DNA from 3 places in the Mesorhizobium sp. LjNodule214 genome. Region 1 is predicted to be linked to each of the others. Evidence: predicted binding sites of a transcription regulator. Region 1 holds the regulator's gene; each other region holds the start of a gene.
What was found. The regulator PhoB, encoded in region 1, activates phosphate uptake and scavenging genes when phosphate is short. The targets are predictions, from matches to a motif close to TGTCATNNANCTGTCAT.
Positions count from the first base shown of each region.

Region 2: a site for PhoB is predicted at 2,585-2,601, ahead of ACSQ3Z_RS31450 (bifunctional 2',3'-cyclic-nucleotide 2'-phosphodiesterase/3'-nucleotidase). Genes of this name have one in related genera too.
Region 3: a site for PhoB is predicted at 2,024-2,040, ahead of ACSQ3Z_RS02180 (alkaline phosphatase D family protein). Genes of this name have one in related genera too.

Region 1 covers NZ_CAXUPE020000001.1:141,005-146,385, reverse strand. Annotated here, with positions in the region: gene pstA (phosphate ABC transporter permease PstA) at 1-278, shown strand, start outside; gene pstB (phosphate ABC transporter ATP-binding protein PstB) at 294-1,118, shown strand; gene phoU (phosphate signaling complex protein PhoU) at 1,157-1,867, shown strand; gene phoB (phosphate regulon transcriptional regulator PhoB) at 1,884-2,573, shown strand; gene ACSQ3Z_RS00620 (hypothetical protein) at 2,601-2,954, opposite strand; gene ACSQ3Z_RS00615 (ROK family protein) at 2,982-4,223, opposite strand; gene xylF (D-xylose ABC transporter substrate-binding protein) at 4,490-5,381, shown strand, end outside.
Region 2 covers NZ_CAXUPE020000003.1:1,226,727-1,232,107, forward strand. Annotated here, with positions in the region: gene ACSQ3Z_RS31440 (class I SAM-dependent methyltransferase) at 1-1, shown strand, start outside; gene ACSQ3Z_RS31445 (hypothetical protein) at 26-448, shown strand; gene ACSQ3Z_RS31450 (bifunctional 2',3'-cyclic-nucleotide 2'-phosphodiesterase/3'-nucleotidase) at 503-2,482, opposite strand; gene ACSQ3Z_RS31455 (NAD(P)/FAD-dependent oxidoreductase) at 2,622-3,887, opposite strand; gene ACSQ3Z_RS31460 (5-formyltetrahydrofolate cyclo-ligase) at 4,053-4,712, shown strand; gene ACSQ3Z_RS31465 (Lrp/AsnC family transcriptional regulator) at 4,717-5,190, opposite strand.
Region 3 covers NZ_CAXUPE020000001.1:457,492-462,872, forward strand. Annotated here, with positions in the region: gene ACSQ3Z_RS02175 (hypothetical protein) at 35-313, shown strand; gene ACSQ3Z_RS02180 (alkaline phosphatase D family protein) at 383-1,951, opposite strand; gene ACSQ3Z_RS02185 (MFS transporter) at 2,110-3,393, opposite strand; gene ACSQ3Z_RS02190 (TetR/AcrR family transcriptional regulator) at 3,472-4,089, shown strand; gene ACSQ3Z_RS02195 (hypothetical protein) at 4,133-4,723, shown strand; gene ppa (inorganic diphosphatase) at 4,989-5,381, opposite strand, start outside.

The DNA.
Region 1 (5,381 bases):
CCGGCATCCTCACTGGCACCATCATCGGGCTGGCGCGTGCGCTGGGCGAGACCGCGCCGCTGCTGCTGATCGGCATGGTCGCCTTCGTCGCCGACTATCCGAAGACGCCTTTCGATCCGGCGACGGCGCTGCCGGTGCAGATCTACATGTGGGCCAACGAGGCCGAACGCGCCTTCGTCGAGCGCATGTCGGGCGCCATCATCATCCTGCTCGTCTTCCTCATGGCCATGAACATCACAGCGATCGTGCTGCGGCGCCGCTTCGAACGGCGCTGGTAAAAGAAGGCATCTGGTATGAACATCATGACCGAACAGTCCCTCGAAAACGCAGTGGGCGACAAGATGAACGCCAAGTCGAACGAAGTGATCAAGATGCGCGGCGACAAGGTCGGCGTGTTCTATGGCGACAAGCAGGCGCTGTTCGACGTTAATCTCGACGTCCGCCTCAACCAGGTGACGGCGCTGATCGGCCCTTCCGGCTGCGGCAAGTCGACCTTCCTGCGCTGCCTCAACCGCATGAACGACACCATCGACTCGGCGCGGGTGACCGGCAAGATCACGCTGGACGAAGAGGACATCTACGACAAGAACATCGATGTCGTCGAACTCAGGGCCCGCGTCGGCATGGTGTTCCAGAAGCCCAACCCGTTCCCGAAGTCGATCTACGAGAACGTCGCCTACGGCCCGCGCATCCACGGGCTGGCCAAGCGCAAGGCCGACATGGACCAGATCGTCGAATCGAGCCTGAAGAAGGCGGCGATCTGGAACGAGGTGAAGGATCGCCTGCAAGAGCCCGGCACCGGCCTTTCCGGCGGCCAGCAGCAGCGCCTGTGCATCGCGCGTGCCATCGCCGTGTCGCCGGAAGTGATCCTGATGGACGAGCCCTGCTCGGCGCTCGACCCGATCGCCACGGCTCGCGTCGAGGAGCTGATCGACGAGCTGCGCCAGAATTACACGATCGTCATCGTCACGCACTCGATGCAGCAGGCGGCGCGCGTGTCGCAGCGCACGGCCATGTTCCACCTCGGCTATCTGGTCGAGGAGGGCGCCACCGACAAGATGTTCACCAACCCCGACGACAAGCGCACGCAGGACTACATCACCGGCCGGTTCGGCTGAGCGGTCCGGCGGCAACTTTCAGGCACGAGGACAGGATCATGGGTGAACATCATACCGTCGCCTCTTTCGACGAGGATCTCGGGGCGATCAGTAAGCTGATCTCCGACATGGGCGAACTGGCCGGCTCGATGGTCGGCGGGGCAACCCGTGCATTGCTGACATCGGACAATGCGCTGGCGCAGCGCGTCGTCTCAGACGACGCCATCATGGATGCGCGCCAGCGCGAGCTGGACGACCGCGCCATCACGCTGATCGCCAAGCGCCAGCCGATGGCCAACGATCTGCGCGCTGTGGTCGGTTCGATCCGCATGGCCGGCGATCTCGAACGCATCGGCGACCTTGCCAAGAACATCGCCAAGCGCGTCGGCACCGTCGGCCTCAGCGTCACGCCGCGCGACCTCTCGCACACCATCGATGTGATGGCGCAGCTGGTGCTGGTCCAGGTGCAAGGGGTGATCGAGCAATACGCCGCCGCCGACGCTGCGGCACTCGCCAAGCTTCGGAACGACGACGAGCGCATCGACGTCAAGTACACGTCGGTGTTCCGCGAGCTGCTGACCTACATGATGGAGGATCCGCGCAACATCACGGCCTGCACGCATCTGCTGTTTTGCGCCAAGAATCTGGAGCGCATCGGCGACCATGTCACCAACATTGCCGAGAACGCCTACTACGTTCTGACCGGCTCGCAATTGCCCGCCAATCGTCCCAAACAGGACGAGACGGCGATGTCCGCACCGGCGGCATGACAGGGGTAACCGACCGATGATCGCGCCACGCATCATGGTGGTGGAGGACGAGGAGCCGCTGGGGGTGCTGCTCCGCTACAATCTGGAATCCGAAGGCTACCAGGTCGAGGTGGTGACGCGCGGCGACGAGGCCGAGATCCGCCTACAGGAGAATGTGCCCGATCTTCTGGTGCTCGACTGGATGGTGCCGGCGGTTTCCGGCATCGAGCTTTGCCGGCGCCTGAGGATGCGGCCCGAGACCGAGCGGCTGCCGATCATCATGCTGACGGCGCGTGGCGAAGAGAGCGACCGCGTGCGGGGCCTCTCCACCGGCGCCGACGACTATCTGGTCAAGCCGTTCTCGACGCCGGAATTCATGGCCAGGGTCAAGGCGCTGCTGCGCCGCGCCAAGCCGGAAGTGCTGTCCAGCATGCTCAAGGTCGGCGACATAGTGCTCGACCGCGAGTCGCACCGGGTCTACCGCAAGAAGAGCGAGATCAGGCTCGGGCCGACCGAGTTCCGGCTGCTCGAATTCATGATGCGGCATCCGGGCCGGGTGTTTTCGCGCAGCCAGTTGCTCGACAATGTCTGGGGCGAGACGATTTATATCGACGAGCGCACGGTCGACGTGCATGTCGGCCGGCTGCGCAAGGCGGTCAACAATGGCCGCATGCCCGACGTCATCCGCACCATCCGCGGCGCAGGCTACGCGATCCGGGAAGATTAGGACCCTTCCATCCCGACAGATCGGGATTCACGCGCTACTTTCTAAGCGAGACAGTACAGCCCACAGAGCATCGAACTCGGGTTTGGTGGTCTCGCGGGTTTGCGCGCCATCTGGGTCGTCGACCTCTCCCACCGGCGGCAGCTCCCCTTCGGGCAAGTGATCGCCGTCGAGGCCGCCGGGATAGGCGAGGAGCACGCGACCATCTGCGTAAATGTGCATTGCCCGACAGCCAAGATTTCCGGCGTCGCATTCGAAGTAGGACACGACGGGAAGATCAGTTTCACGGGACGAGACATCGGCGCAAGAAAGCCAACGGACTGGCGGGCCGAAGTCCGGCAGGTAATATGTCACGCCATGCCGGTTACGGTAGCTCTTCATCATAGACGCTCACGATTGGGGTCTGACGTTTCAGGCAACGCTCTTGCCGGCGACCGTTCGCTGCTGGACGCCCGGCGCAAAAATCTCCTGGTCGACGAAGCCGAGCGCGCGCATGGCGCAGCCCTCGCGGATCAGCGGCAACTCATTCGGCTCGGTGTCGAAGGAGATCGATTTCGAGTGCTGGCCGCCGGCAGTCTGGGCAATCGCCTCGCGCAGCGCCGGTTCGATCAGATCGAAGGCGGCGGCGCCGACGCCGACCATGGCGACCGGTGCCGGGTCGATCAGTGCGAACAGGCTGCCAAGGCCGAAGCCGAGCGCCTCGCCGGCCTTGCGATAGGCTTCGCGCTCCGGGCCGTCGGTCTCGCGCGCCCGCGCGGCGAGCGCGCGCATGTCGGCATCGCCGACATCGACCGGTTCGGCATCCTCGCTCATCATCCTGGCGTTGCGCCAGATGGCATAGTTGCCGGCATAGGCCTCGACGCAGCCGCGCCGTCCGCAGCGGCAGAGCGCACCGCCCGGCCGGTGGATCATGTGGCCGAACTCGCCGCCGGACGAATGAGTGCCGGTGAACAGTTCGCCCTTCAGCACCAGCCCCATGCCGATGCCGTGCGAGAGCAGGATGGCGATGAAATCGTCGCGGTAGCGGTCGGGATCGCGCCATTGCAGCGCCACCGCCATCATGTTGCAGTCGTTTTCCATGGTGGCGGGAATGCCGAATTCGCCTTCCAGAATGTCGGCAAAGGGGATGTCGGTCAGCGACGTGATCGGCGACCACAGCATGGCGCGGGCATGGGTGTCGGTGATGCCCTGGATGCCCATCGCGATGCGGGCGACGCTGCGCACATCGAGGTCCGGATCCTCGAACCGGCGCCGGACTATTGCCGTGCATTCGCCGATCAGCTCGTCGCGCGGCATGGTCAGCGTGTCGAGGCGGCGCTGTTCCTCGGCAATGACCTGTCCGGCATAATCGATGACGGCGACGGAGAGGAAGTTCAGCGACAGCACCACGGTCATCACCGCCGTGGCTTCCGGATTGAGGCCGAGGCCGACCTGCGGCCGGCCGCGCTTCAGTGAAGCCGTCTCGCTCGGCTTGCTCTCAGTGAGGATGCCTTCCTGGATCAGGTCTGACGAGATCGCCGAAATGGTCGAATGGCTGAGGCCGGTAGTCGCGGCGATCTCGGTCCGTGACGGCTGGCCGGCCCGGCGCACGGCCGAAATCACCATCGCCCGGTTGCGCCGGCGTAGATCGTCGTGGCGGATTCCAACCGACATGGCCTGCGTTCCTCCCTGCCGCCGCAGCCTTTCGTGACGTCGAAGGCCGTCGACGCGCTCATCGAATATTGGCAGAAGTGGGAAGCCCTGTCATTTATTTATTCCGAGACTCGAAAAAAAGTCGCCGACCCATCAAAATCCATCAGAATCGATGTTGACAGCGCTTTGTCGTTGCATCAGTGTTTTTTCGAGGCTCGAAAAAATAGAGCCTTGTGCCGACCTTCGGGTCAGTTTTGTCGCGCCGCGCGCGGCGCAGGGAGGATATCATGAAGAAATTTGCAGTCGCCATGCTGGCGGGTGTCGCCATGTCGCTGACACTGGCGTCGGTCGCGCAGGCGAAGGACAAGGTCATTGGCGTGTCATGGTCGAACTTCCAGGAAGAGCGCTGGAAGACCGACGAGGCGGCAATGAAGGCGGCGATCGAGGCTGCCGGCGACAAGTACATTTCCGCCGACGCGCAGTCCAATCCCGGCAAGCAGCTGACCGACGTCGAAAGCCTGATCTCGCAGGGTGCGAATGCGCTGATCGTGCTGGCGCAGGACGCCTCGGCCATCGGGCCGGCGGTGCAGAAGGCGCTTGACGAAGGCATTCCGGTCGTCGGCTACGACCGACTGATCGAGAACAAGGACGTCTTCTACCTGACCTTCGACAACAAGGAAGTCGGCCGCATGCAGGCCCGCGAAGTGTTCAAGGTCAAGCCGGAGGGCAACTATGTCTTCATCAAGGGTTCGGGCGCCGATCCGAACGCCGATTTCCTGTTCGCCGGCTCCATGGAAGTGCTGAAGGAAGCCATCGACGGCGGCAAGATCAAGAATGTCGGCGAGGCCTATACGGACGGCTGGCTGCCGGCCAATGCGCAGAAGAACATGGAACAGTTCCTGACTGCCAACGACAACAAGGTCGATGCGGTGGTGGCGGCCAATGACGGCACCGCCGGCGGTGTCGTTGCCGCTCTGACGGCGCAGGGGCTGGCCGGAACCGTTCCGGTCTCGGGCCAGGACGGCGACCACGCCGCGCTGAACCGCATCGCGCTTGGCACGCAGACCGTGTCGGTGTGGAAGGACGCGCGCGAGCTCGGCAAGAACGCCGCCGAGATCGCCTCGCAGCTGGCCGACGGAAAGCAGATGACCGATATCGCCGGCGTCAAGGACTTCACCA
Region 2 (5,381 bases), on a different contig from region 1:
GTGCGCCACCAAGAGGGGGGAACGCATGAGCACAAATTGCTCATGCGAACGTGATGAAACCGCGATCGGACCCCGGGCGTTTCCTGCTGTCCGCCGCTTGGCACTGCATCGTGTCAAAAACGAGCGCGGAGCATCCTTGGCAACAGGAGGCTTCCTTGAACCGAAACCAGACCGCCGCCGGGCTGTTGCTTGCCGTGATATCGGCAAGCACAGCTCAGGCGAAATCATCCATCCCACAGTCACCAACGACCCGCTGGGTGCGAACACCACCGCCACCCTCACACCTGGAATCAGCGACCTCATCAACAACACGCCGACATCGTCCATCCCGGCGATCCATCACCCGAGAGGCATGACGCCCTTGACCGTTCCCAATGATCCGTTGGGCGATTCCATCCAGCCCGCGTTCCCTGGACCGGTCACCGCTCCCGCGACCGGCTCGCCCTAGATTGGCCGCCGGTTGGCGGCCCCAGCCGGGCAACAAGCTAAGCGCGACCCTGCTTCAAAGAGCGATGCGGTACTTTGCAAACCCCGCTTCGCCCTCGCCTGCGGGCTCGATCTTCAGGGATTTCACCTCGGCGATGAAATCCTTCGCCTTGGGTCCGGTCTCGAACACGACGCTGGTTCCCGACAGCGGCGCGAACGACCAGTTGTTATCAGCGGATGGGTTTATCGTACCTTCGCTGATGATGTAGCGCACGATCACGTCGCGATTGGTGTCCGGCGCCTCATAGATGATCTTCAAAGCATTGATATCGGGGAAATTGCCCCCGCCGCCGGCGCGGTAATTGTTGGTCGCAACGACGAATTTCGCTGCGGGATCAATTGGCTTGCCGTCGAACATCAGATCGACGATGCGGTTCGAGCCGGCATTCGCCAAGCCACCCTTGGCATCGTATTTCGGCGGCTGCGAGAGGTCTATCTTGTAACTGACACCGTCGATAACGTCGAAATTGTAGGAGGGGAAATCGGTGTTGATCAGCGGCTCGTCCGCTTTGCCCGCCTCAATCCGGTTGAAGATACCGGCCGACATCTCCAGCCATTCCTTGACTTGCGCGCCGGTGATTTCAACCGCCCGCACGGTGTTCGGATAGAGATAGAGATCGGCGACATTCTTGATAGCGATGTCGCCCACCGGCACGTCGGTATAGTAGTCGGCGCCACTACGCCCACCGGCCTTGAAAGGAGCCGCGGCCGACAGCAACGGCACGTCCTTCCATTGCGTGCTCTTGAGGATGTCCTTGAGGTACCAGCTCTGCGCCTGATTCACGATCTGCACCGACGGATCGTCAGCGACTAAGGCGAAATAGGAATAGAGCGGCGCCGACGTCTTGCCGACCGGACGGCGCACATAGGCCAGCGTCGCCTCATGGTCCTGTTCCAGTGCGGCAATGATGCGCTTGTCGTCGCCGACCGTCGCCTTGTTCTTGTTGTCGATCCGCTCGTAGATCGGCCGCGCCTCGGAGGTCGCCGAAACGACCCGCCATTTCGAGCCGTCGCGCTCCAGAAGCAGGTCGATCAGGCCCATATGCGACCCCCAGAACCCGCCCATCACGGCAGGCTTGCCCTGTAGCGTGCCCTTTTGCGTGTCGACGGCCTCGAGCGATTGAAAGTCCTTCTTGCCGGGGAAGACGAGATGCTGGTGGCCGGTGAAGACCGCATCGATGCCTTCGACGCCGGCGACGAAGAAGGAAGCATTTTCCATCATGTCGCCTTGCTTGACGTCGATGCCGGAATGCGAAAGCGCAATCACGATGTCGGCGCCCTGCTCCTTGATCTCGGGCACCCAGGCCTTGGCCGCTTCGACGATATCGCGCGTCTTGACGTTGCCTTCGAGGTTTTTCAGGTCCCAGACCATGATCTGCGGCGGCACGAAGCCGATGATGCCGATCTTGATCGGCTGCTCGGCGCCCGACCCGTCCCTGATCTTCTTGTCGAGGATCACGTACGGCTTGAGGTAGAGCTTGTCGTCCCGCGGATTGGTGGCAAGCTCGGTGCCGCGGATCAGGTTCGCGCAGACAAACGGAAAATTGGCGCCGGCCAGCACCTTGTCCAGGAACGACAGGCCGTAGTTGAACTCGTGGTTGCCGAGTGTCGAGCATTCGTACCCAAGCAGGTTCATTCCCTTCATGACCGGATGAAGATCGCCGTCCTTCATGCCCTTCTCATAGGCGATGTAGTCGCCCATCGGATTGCCCTGCAAAAGGTCGCCATTATCGATCAGCATCGAGTTGACCGCTTCCTTGCGCACCGCATCGATCAGCGAAGCCGTCCGCGACAGGCCCATCGTGTCGTTTGCTTTGTCGGCGTAGTAATCATAGGGCAGCACGTTCACATGGATGTCGGTCGTCTCCATGATCCTGAGATGCGCCTGGTTGGCTTGAGCGCGGGCTGAGAACGGGTGCAGCATGATCAGCGCCCCGGTTGCGGCGGCGCCCGCTAGCAACGAGCGGCGGGAGACAGGGTGGAGCAGTTGGGACATTGTTTTTTCCTGTTTCGACAATGCGACAAGCCCTGCCCCGAAGCGAAAGCTTCGCGCTGAAATCCGGCCATGTCCATCGGGAATCCAGTCGATCAGCAAAAGGTGACGGGCGGATGAAACGTCTTCGCGCCAAGCAAGGTCAGCCCTTGTCGTCGTCGCCCTGGGTGATCAGCCGCGCACTGCGTTGTCCGGTCGCATAGATCCATAGCCAGCTAAGCGAAACCGCCAGCCGGTTGCGAAAGCCAATCAGGAAATAGATGTGGGCGATGCCCCACAGCCACCAGGCGGGCCAGCCGGTAAGCTTAATCCAGCCGAAATCGATGACCGCGGCGCGCTTGCCGATCGTCGCCAGATCGCCGTCATGCTTGTAGCGGAACGGCCGTGGCGTGGCATTGCCGGCAAGCCTGGCCTTGATGGTCGCGGCGACATGCCATCCCGCCTGCTTGGCGGCCGGGGCTACGCCAGGCACCGGCTTGCCGTCAGGCCGCAGGACATGTGCCGCGTCGCCGATGACAAAAATCTCCGGGCTGCCTGGCACGGTGAGGTCGGGCTCGACGAGCACCCTGCCCGCGCGATCCGCCGCCGCCCCCAGCCATTCGGCGGCCGGCGACGCCGCAACGCCTGCCGCCCACAGGATTGTCCGGGCCGGCAGGACTGTGTCGCCGAAGACGACGACCTCGGCGTCGCAGCGTGTCACCGCGCGGCCGAGTTCCACCTCGACGCCGAGTCGCTCGAGCGCCATCCTTGCATAATTCGAGAGCTGCGGTGCGAAATTGGCAAGGATGCGGTCGCCGGCCTCGATCAGCACCACACGCGTCTGGCGCGTGTCGATGTTGCGGAACTCGCCGCGCAGCGTGTCGCGCGCGAGTTCCGCAATAGTCCCGGCCAGTTCCACGCCGGTCGGCCCGCCGCCGACGATTGCCAGCGTCAGCAGCGCCTTTCGCTTTTCGAGATCGGTTTCCCGCTCGGCCTGCTCGAAGGCCAGAAGGATGCGCCGCCGGATGGTGGTCGCGTCCTCGAGTGTCTTCAGCCCAGGCGCAAAAGGCTCCCATTCGTCATGGCCGAAATAGGCGTGGCCGGCGCCGGTGGCGAGCACCAGCGTGTCGTAGGCGACCGCGCTGCCATCGTCGAGCAGCACACGCTTGCCGGCGCGGTCGACGCCGCTGACATTGGCGAGCAGCGTCGTCACATCCTTGCGCTTGCGCAACAGATGGCGGATCGGCCAGGCGACCTCCGAGGTCGCCAGCGCCGTGGTCGCCACCTGATAGAGCAATGGCTGGAAAAGATGATGGTTGCGCTTGTCGATCATGGTGATGCGCACCGGCACACCCGATAGCGCTCGGGTGAATTCGAGACCGCCGAAGCCCGCGCCGACAACGACGACATGATGGCTGGCTTCGTTCATCTCATTCACCCCATGGGCGCGTAAATTCACCAGCTTCGATATAGGCATTTTTGTGCACTGCAACAGTGCCCCGACTGCCCGGGACTCGCCGCTCGATGTCGTGAATGCACATGCCGGCCGGCTCATGCGGGGTATAGCCTCCGGACTGGATGACCGGAGTGAAGCATGGCTAGCGATCGTGACGGCGAAGATCCGGCGCAGTATTCCTCGCCGCCCTGCTTCATGCATGAGCTCGATCCCGAGTTCCGCACGCCGCTCACCGAATGGACCGACGTGCGGCGCTGGCGCAAGGCCGAGCGCGAGCGGCTGATCGCGGCGCGGCTGGCGGTTTCCGCCGACGCACGAACGGCAATGTCGCAGCGCATAGCCGAAGGCCTCGACGCGCTGATCGGCGACATTGCCGGCCGCCTGGTCAGCCTCTATTGGCCGTTTCGCGGCGAGCCGGATCTGCGCCCATGGATGGTATCCATCAACGAGCGCGGCGGCCGCACGGCCCTGCCCGTCGTCATCGAGAAGGGACAGCCGCTGGTGTTTCGCGCCTATGTCCCTGGCGATCGGCTGGAGAAAGGCGTCTGGAACATCCCGATCCCGGCCGAAGGCGATCCGGTGCTGCCCGCCATCGTCATCTCGCCGATCGTCGGCATCGATCCCCGGAACTATCGCCTGGGTTACGGCGGCGGTTTCTTCGACCGCACCCTGGCCGCGATGCCGTTCAAGCCTTTGGTCATCGGCGTCGGCTACGAACTGCAGCGCATCGCCACGATTTACCCGCAACCACACGACATCCCGATGGACCAGGTGGTGACGGCGACCGCCAGAATTTAGCAGCCTAAGCCATTTCAAGCCTCAGCCCCACGGTCGTCCGGTCGACGATCTCGCGCAAGGCGAAGGACGAATTGATCTTCGTCACATGCGGCATGGCCGACAGCCATTCCTTGTGGATGCGCTCGTAGTCGACCAGATCCTTTGCTGCGATGCGCAGGATATAGTCGTATTCACCTGACATCAGGTGGCAGGAAAGCACGTTCGGGCAGCGCTTGATCGCCGCTTCGAAATCCGACAGCGTCTTCTCGAATTGTCCCGACAGCGATATATGCACGATCGCCGTCATCTGGTGGCCGAGTGCTGCATTGGAAAGCCGGGCATGATAGCCGCGGATGGTTCCGGATTTCTCCAGATTGTCCAGCCGCCGCGAACAGGCCGACTGCGACAGGCCGACCTTCTCGGCGAGTGCGGCATTGGGTATCCGGCCATCCTTCTGCAATGTCTCCAGAATGGCGATATCAATCCTGTCGAGTGGCATTCTTCGGGATTCCTTCGAAAATCCTGATATTTCGCGCAACAATTATCGAAGCATGCCGGCTAGCGCAAGCGCATTCGCAAACACCTGCGCAACGATTCATGGTTCACTGGGTTCAATGCATGTCGCCCAAAAGTGTTCAGCAGTTTTGGGAGTAACGACATGCTCGAAAACAACAGGGAACGCGCCCTTAA
Region 3 (5,381 bases), 320 kb from region 1:
CGGAACCTTTCAGGGCCCGGGCAGTTCGAACGTCATGACCGATCACGTCAGCAAATTCCGGCCGATTCTCGCTTGGGCGGCGCTCGCCGTCGTACTTGCGGCAGGTGGTGCGCAGTCCGCCGCGACGCTCAAGGGAAATCCCGCCTTGCCATCCGACACGCAGACGGCCGAGCAGCTCTACGCCGACGCCCCCGATGGCGTCGACCCGATCGTGACCGGCCCGGTCAGCGCCGCCTTCAAGCAGCAGCAGAAGGCATCCGGCTGCGACAGCGCGGTATGGCCTAAGATTCCCGTCGCCTGCTATCCTGACTAGAGCGCCGCGCGCCCCCTGGGCACGCGAATGGGAGGCTCCAGCACCTTTGAATCCCGCCACTCCGCAGCCTTACGCCGACCGCACAGGATCGAGGGTGACCTTGTAAAGCTCGTTGTCGTCGCGATCCATCAGCCGCACCGTCATCTGTTCGCTGGCGCCGTTGATGTCGACGAGGCCGAAGAACTGCAGCCCGGCCGACGGCGGCAGGTTCTGGCCCTGCTCGGCGGTCGGCGCCTTGATGAATTTCAGCTCCGGCCCGAAGGTCATGTCGAAATCATTGGGGCCGAACGTGCCGGCGTGGATCGGGCCGGCGACGAATTCCCAGAACGGGTTGAAGTCCTGGAACTGTGCCTTGTCCGGGTTGTAGTAATGCGCCGCCGTGTAGTGCACGTCGGCGGTGAGCCACACCGTGTTGCTGATGCCGGCGTTCTTGATGTAGCGCAGCAAATCGGCGATCTCGAGTTCGCGACCCTTTGGCGCACCATTGTCGCCATTGCTGACCGCTTCGGCGCCGGCCTTCTTGGCGGCATCGTCCCAGACGACGAGGCCGAGCGGCATGTCGGCGGCGATGATCTTCCAGGTCGCGTTGGAGTTGGCCAGCTCGCGCTTCAGCCATTTCGTCTGCTGTTCGCCAAGCATGCGCGACTGCGGCGTCATCGTGTCCTGCATGTCCGGGCTGTTGGGGCCGCGATAGGAGCGCATGTCGAGGAAGAACACGTCGAGCAGCGGCCCATAGGCGATCTTGCGGTAGACGCGGCCGGGTTCGGACGGCTCGTAGCGGATCGTCGTCATTTCGTGGAAAGCGCGCGCCGCGCGAGCCGCCAGCACATGGATGGATTTTTCCGTGTAGCGGTCGTCGGCGCTCAAATTCTTCGAGTCCGACCAGTTGTTCAGCACCTCGTGGTCGTCCCACTGGTAGAAGGTCGGGCAGATGGCGCTGAGGCCCAGCACGTGTTTGTCCATCATGTTGTATTTCCACTGGTCCCGGTATTCGTCCAGCGTCTCGGCGACCTTGCGCTTGCCGTCGATGAGCACGACGTTCTTCCACTTGCCGCCGCCGGGCAGGTCGACCTCGTCCTTCATCGCGCCGTCGGCATAGATGGTGTCGCCGGAATGCAGGAAGAAGTCGGGCGTGTGCTTGCCGATCGTAGCGTAGGTCTTCATGCCGGTCTCGTCGATGCCCCAGCCCTGGCCGGCGGTGTCGCCCGACCAGGCGAACTTGATATCGCGCTTGGAGGCAGGCGCCGTGCGGAAGCGCCCGACGATCGGCTCGGAGACGGCGTTGATGTCGGCGAGGTCGGCCGCCGTCATGCGGTAGAAGATGTCCTGGTCGGAGGCAAGCTCGGTGAGCAGCCGCTTCACCGTGTAGTCGCTGGCCGGCGACGTATCGAGCGGCGCAAGCCGCGTTGCATTGGCGAAACTCTCCGTCGTCGAGACTTCGAACATGACGTGCGACGGACGGTCCGTGCGCGTCCAAACCATGCCGCTGGTGGCATCGACATCGCCCGACTGGACGCCATTGGTGAAGTCCGGCCGCTGATTGGCGCGCGAATAATAGGGCAGCGCAAGACCCGATGCGCCGACCAGGCCGAGGGCGCTGGCGGAGGTGACGAAAGCGCGGCGGGAAATTCTGTTCATGGCTGTCTCCTGGATGGCTTCGAACGGTGCCCCCAAGGTCAAGCCTCAATGTTTCAGCCACATCTCCAAACCATGAAGGTTTCGTAACAACCAACAGGCGGGTGCGATCTGCTGATCTCCCCCACGAGGGGGGAGATTGGCAGCTTGACCGCCGCGCCTTAAGCCGCCTGCGGCTCCGGGTCGAACGCCGGCCTACTGGTGTTGATCAGCAGCGAGATACAGGCGGCGGCTATTGCCGTCATGCCGGCGATCATGAAGGCCAGTTCGTAATTGCCTTGCAGTTCGCGCATGGTGCCGCCGAAGAAGGCGGCGCTCGCTGCCCCCACCTGGTGCCCAGCGACGATCCAGCCGAACACGATCGGGCCGCTGCGGTCGCCGAACGCCTCGTTGGCAAGCCTGAGCGTCGGCGGCACGGTGGCGATCCAGTCCAGCCCGTAGAGCACGGCGAAGATGATCAGGCTGGTCGCCGAGAAACCGGAATAGGGCAGGTAGATCAGCGACAGGCCGCGAATGGCATAGTAGACGCCGAGCAGCTTGCGCGGATCGAAGCGGTCGGTGAGCCAGCCCGACAGCGTCGTGCCGATCAGGTCGAAGATGCCCATCATCGACAGCAGGCCGGCAGCCTGCACCTCGCCGATGCCCATGTCGCCGCAGAAGGCGATCAGATGGGTGCCGACCAGCCCGTTGGTGGTGAAGCCGCAGACAAAGAAGGTGGCGAACAGGTACCAGAAAACGCGGGTGCCGGCAGCACGACGCAGCGTGCCCAGCGTATGCGCCAGGAAATTGCCTTGCGATGCCGGCGATGTCGGGGGCACGTCGTCGGCCTCCGCACCGTAGCGCACCATGCCGATCGAGGACGGGCGCTCCGGCACCAGCAGCCAGACCAGAGGCACCAGAGCGGCAGTGGCGATCGCGATGGCGATGGCGACCGGCTTCCAGCCGCCCGCCTGCGCCAGCGCGGCGAGCAGCGGCAGGAACACCAGCAGGCCGGTGGCGCTGGAGGCCGACATCAGCCCCATCACCAGGCCGCGATTGGTCTTGAACCAGCGATTGACGATGGTGGCCCCGAGCACGGTGGCGACCGCGCCCGAACCGATGCCGGAAAACACGCCCCAGGTGATCAGCAGATGCCATGGCTTGGTCATCAGCAGGCTGAGCGCCGTCGAACCCGACATGATCAGCAGCGAGGCCAGCAGCGTGCGGCGCAGGCCGATGCGCTCCATCAAAGCCGCGGCAAACGGCCCGGTCAGGCCGTAGAGGAAGATACCGATGGCGGCGGCCAGCGAGACGACATCGCGCCGCCAGCCAAAACTCTCCTCCAACGGCAGCATCATGACCGAGGGTGCCGAGCGAAGCCCGGCCGCGATCAACAGGCAGAGGAAGATGACACCGACCACGACGAAAGCGTAGCGCTGGCCAAACGGACGGGATTGAGCTATCATGTTACTGACCGGTACGTTGCAATTGGGTGGCACTATCCATACGTACCGGTCAGTAACATTGTCAAGCGAGTCTTTTGCATGCCATCGGACAATAAAATTGAACCGTCCATCAAGGACCCGCACGCGTCGGCCCTGCCGAGAGCCGGCGAGAAGATCCTCGACGTGGCCCGCGACCTCTTCTACCGGCAAGGCATCAGGGCGATCGGCGTCGACGAGATCGTCAAGCGCGCCGGCGTCACCAAGCCCAGCCTCTACCGCAGCTTTCCGTCCAAGGATGAATTGGCCGCGTCCTACCTGCGGCAATACGACCTTGAGTTCTGGGGGCGCTTCGACGAAGCGGTCGATGCCCATCCCGGCAATCCGCGCGCCCAGATCAACGCTTTCCTGACCCGCGTCGGCAAGCGCACGCAAAGACCCGATTACCGCGGCTGCGGCATGACCAACGCGGCGGTCGAATATCCCGAGCACGGCCACCCGGCGCGCGTGGTGAGCGAGGCCAACAAGCAGGAACTGCGCCGCCGCCTGCGCGCCATGGCAACCGCCATGGGCGCTGCCGATTCCGACACGCTGGGCGATGGACTGCTGCTCCTGATCGAGGGCGCCTATATCAGCGGCCAGCTGTTCGGGTTAGGCGGGCCGGCGGCGTCGGTTGCCCGCAACGCGGACCTGCTGATCGAAGCCAGCTTGAAGAAATAGCGTTTGACGATACGCTGCGGCGGCTCAAAACGGAGTTGTCCGCATGCGCTCTCTTCTGATCCAGCTTGCCCTCGCCGGTCTCTGCCAGGCGGCCCACGCCGACGGCATATCCAGCGCCTACACCGACCTCGACTGGAAGAAGGATTGCGTCACCTATGCGAAGGCCGAGGAAGGCGAAGGCGACTGGGCCAATCTCGCCTGCTCGGGCTATCGTGGTTATCCGGTGCTGGTCGCCTATGACGACGCCCGCGAGTCGCTTTACTACGGCTTCCCGTCCGACGACATGACTGCGGTCTGGGAGAGCTTTTCCGGCTTCAACTCGGCCGGTCCCAAGGTCGAATGGCGCATCGAGACCAAGGGCGACGTCATCATCCCCTTCGCCGTCATCCACCGCCGTTCGATCGGCAATCCCGAGGACGAGAACAAGCCGACCGAGGTGCTCGTCGTCGCCAAGGTCGCGCAGCCGGAGGCCCATGACGGCTGCACCGTCGGGCTGGTGCTGGCCACCGGCAACCCGCAGGCCAACGACCAGGCGCGCAAGCTGGCCGACGACAAGGCGAAGAGCTTTGCCTGCGGCAAGGACAAGCGCGTGGTGATCGGCGACGCGCCCGATTTCGGTCGGGTTGACAACTGAGGCGTTGAAACGACCTTGTGCAAAGCGGTGGCTAAGATCGTCGGTTCGCGCCGCCCCTCATTGCCCTGCCGGGCATTTCTCCCCGTATAGTGACGGGGAGAAAGAAGCCATCATCGCAGCTTTCGCCAATCACATACGCTGCAGAATGAGAAGCCGGGGCCCGAGCTACTCCCTTCTCCCCGTCACTATACGGGGAGAAGGTGCCGGCAGGCGGATGAGGGGCAGCGCCATGCTTAGCCCTTGCTCGCACCCCTAGCGTCGTCGCCTACTTGCTCGCCTTCGCCCGCTCGATCGCGTCGACGATCATCTTCTTGGCATATTTCGAATCGTGCCAGCCTTCGATCTTGACCCACTTGCCGGGTTCGAGATCCTTGTAGTGCTCGAAGAAGTGCTGCACCTGCTGGCGCGTGATGTCGGGCAACTGCGTGTACTCGGTGACGTTCTCGTAGCGCAGCGTCAGCTTGGGCGACGGCACGGCGATGATCTTTTCGTCCTGGCCGGCATTGTCTTCCATGATCAGCACGCCGATCGGCCGCACATTGATGACGCAGCCCGGCACCAGCGCGCGCGTGTTGCAGACCAGCACGTCGATCGGGTCGCCGTCGCCCGACAGCGTGTGCGGCACGAAGCCGTAATTGCCGGGATAGCGCATCGAGGT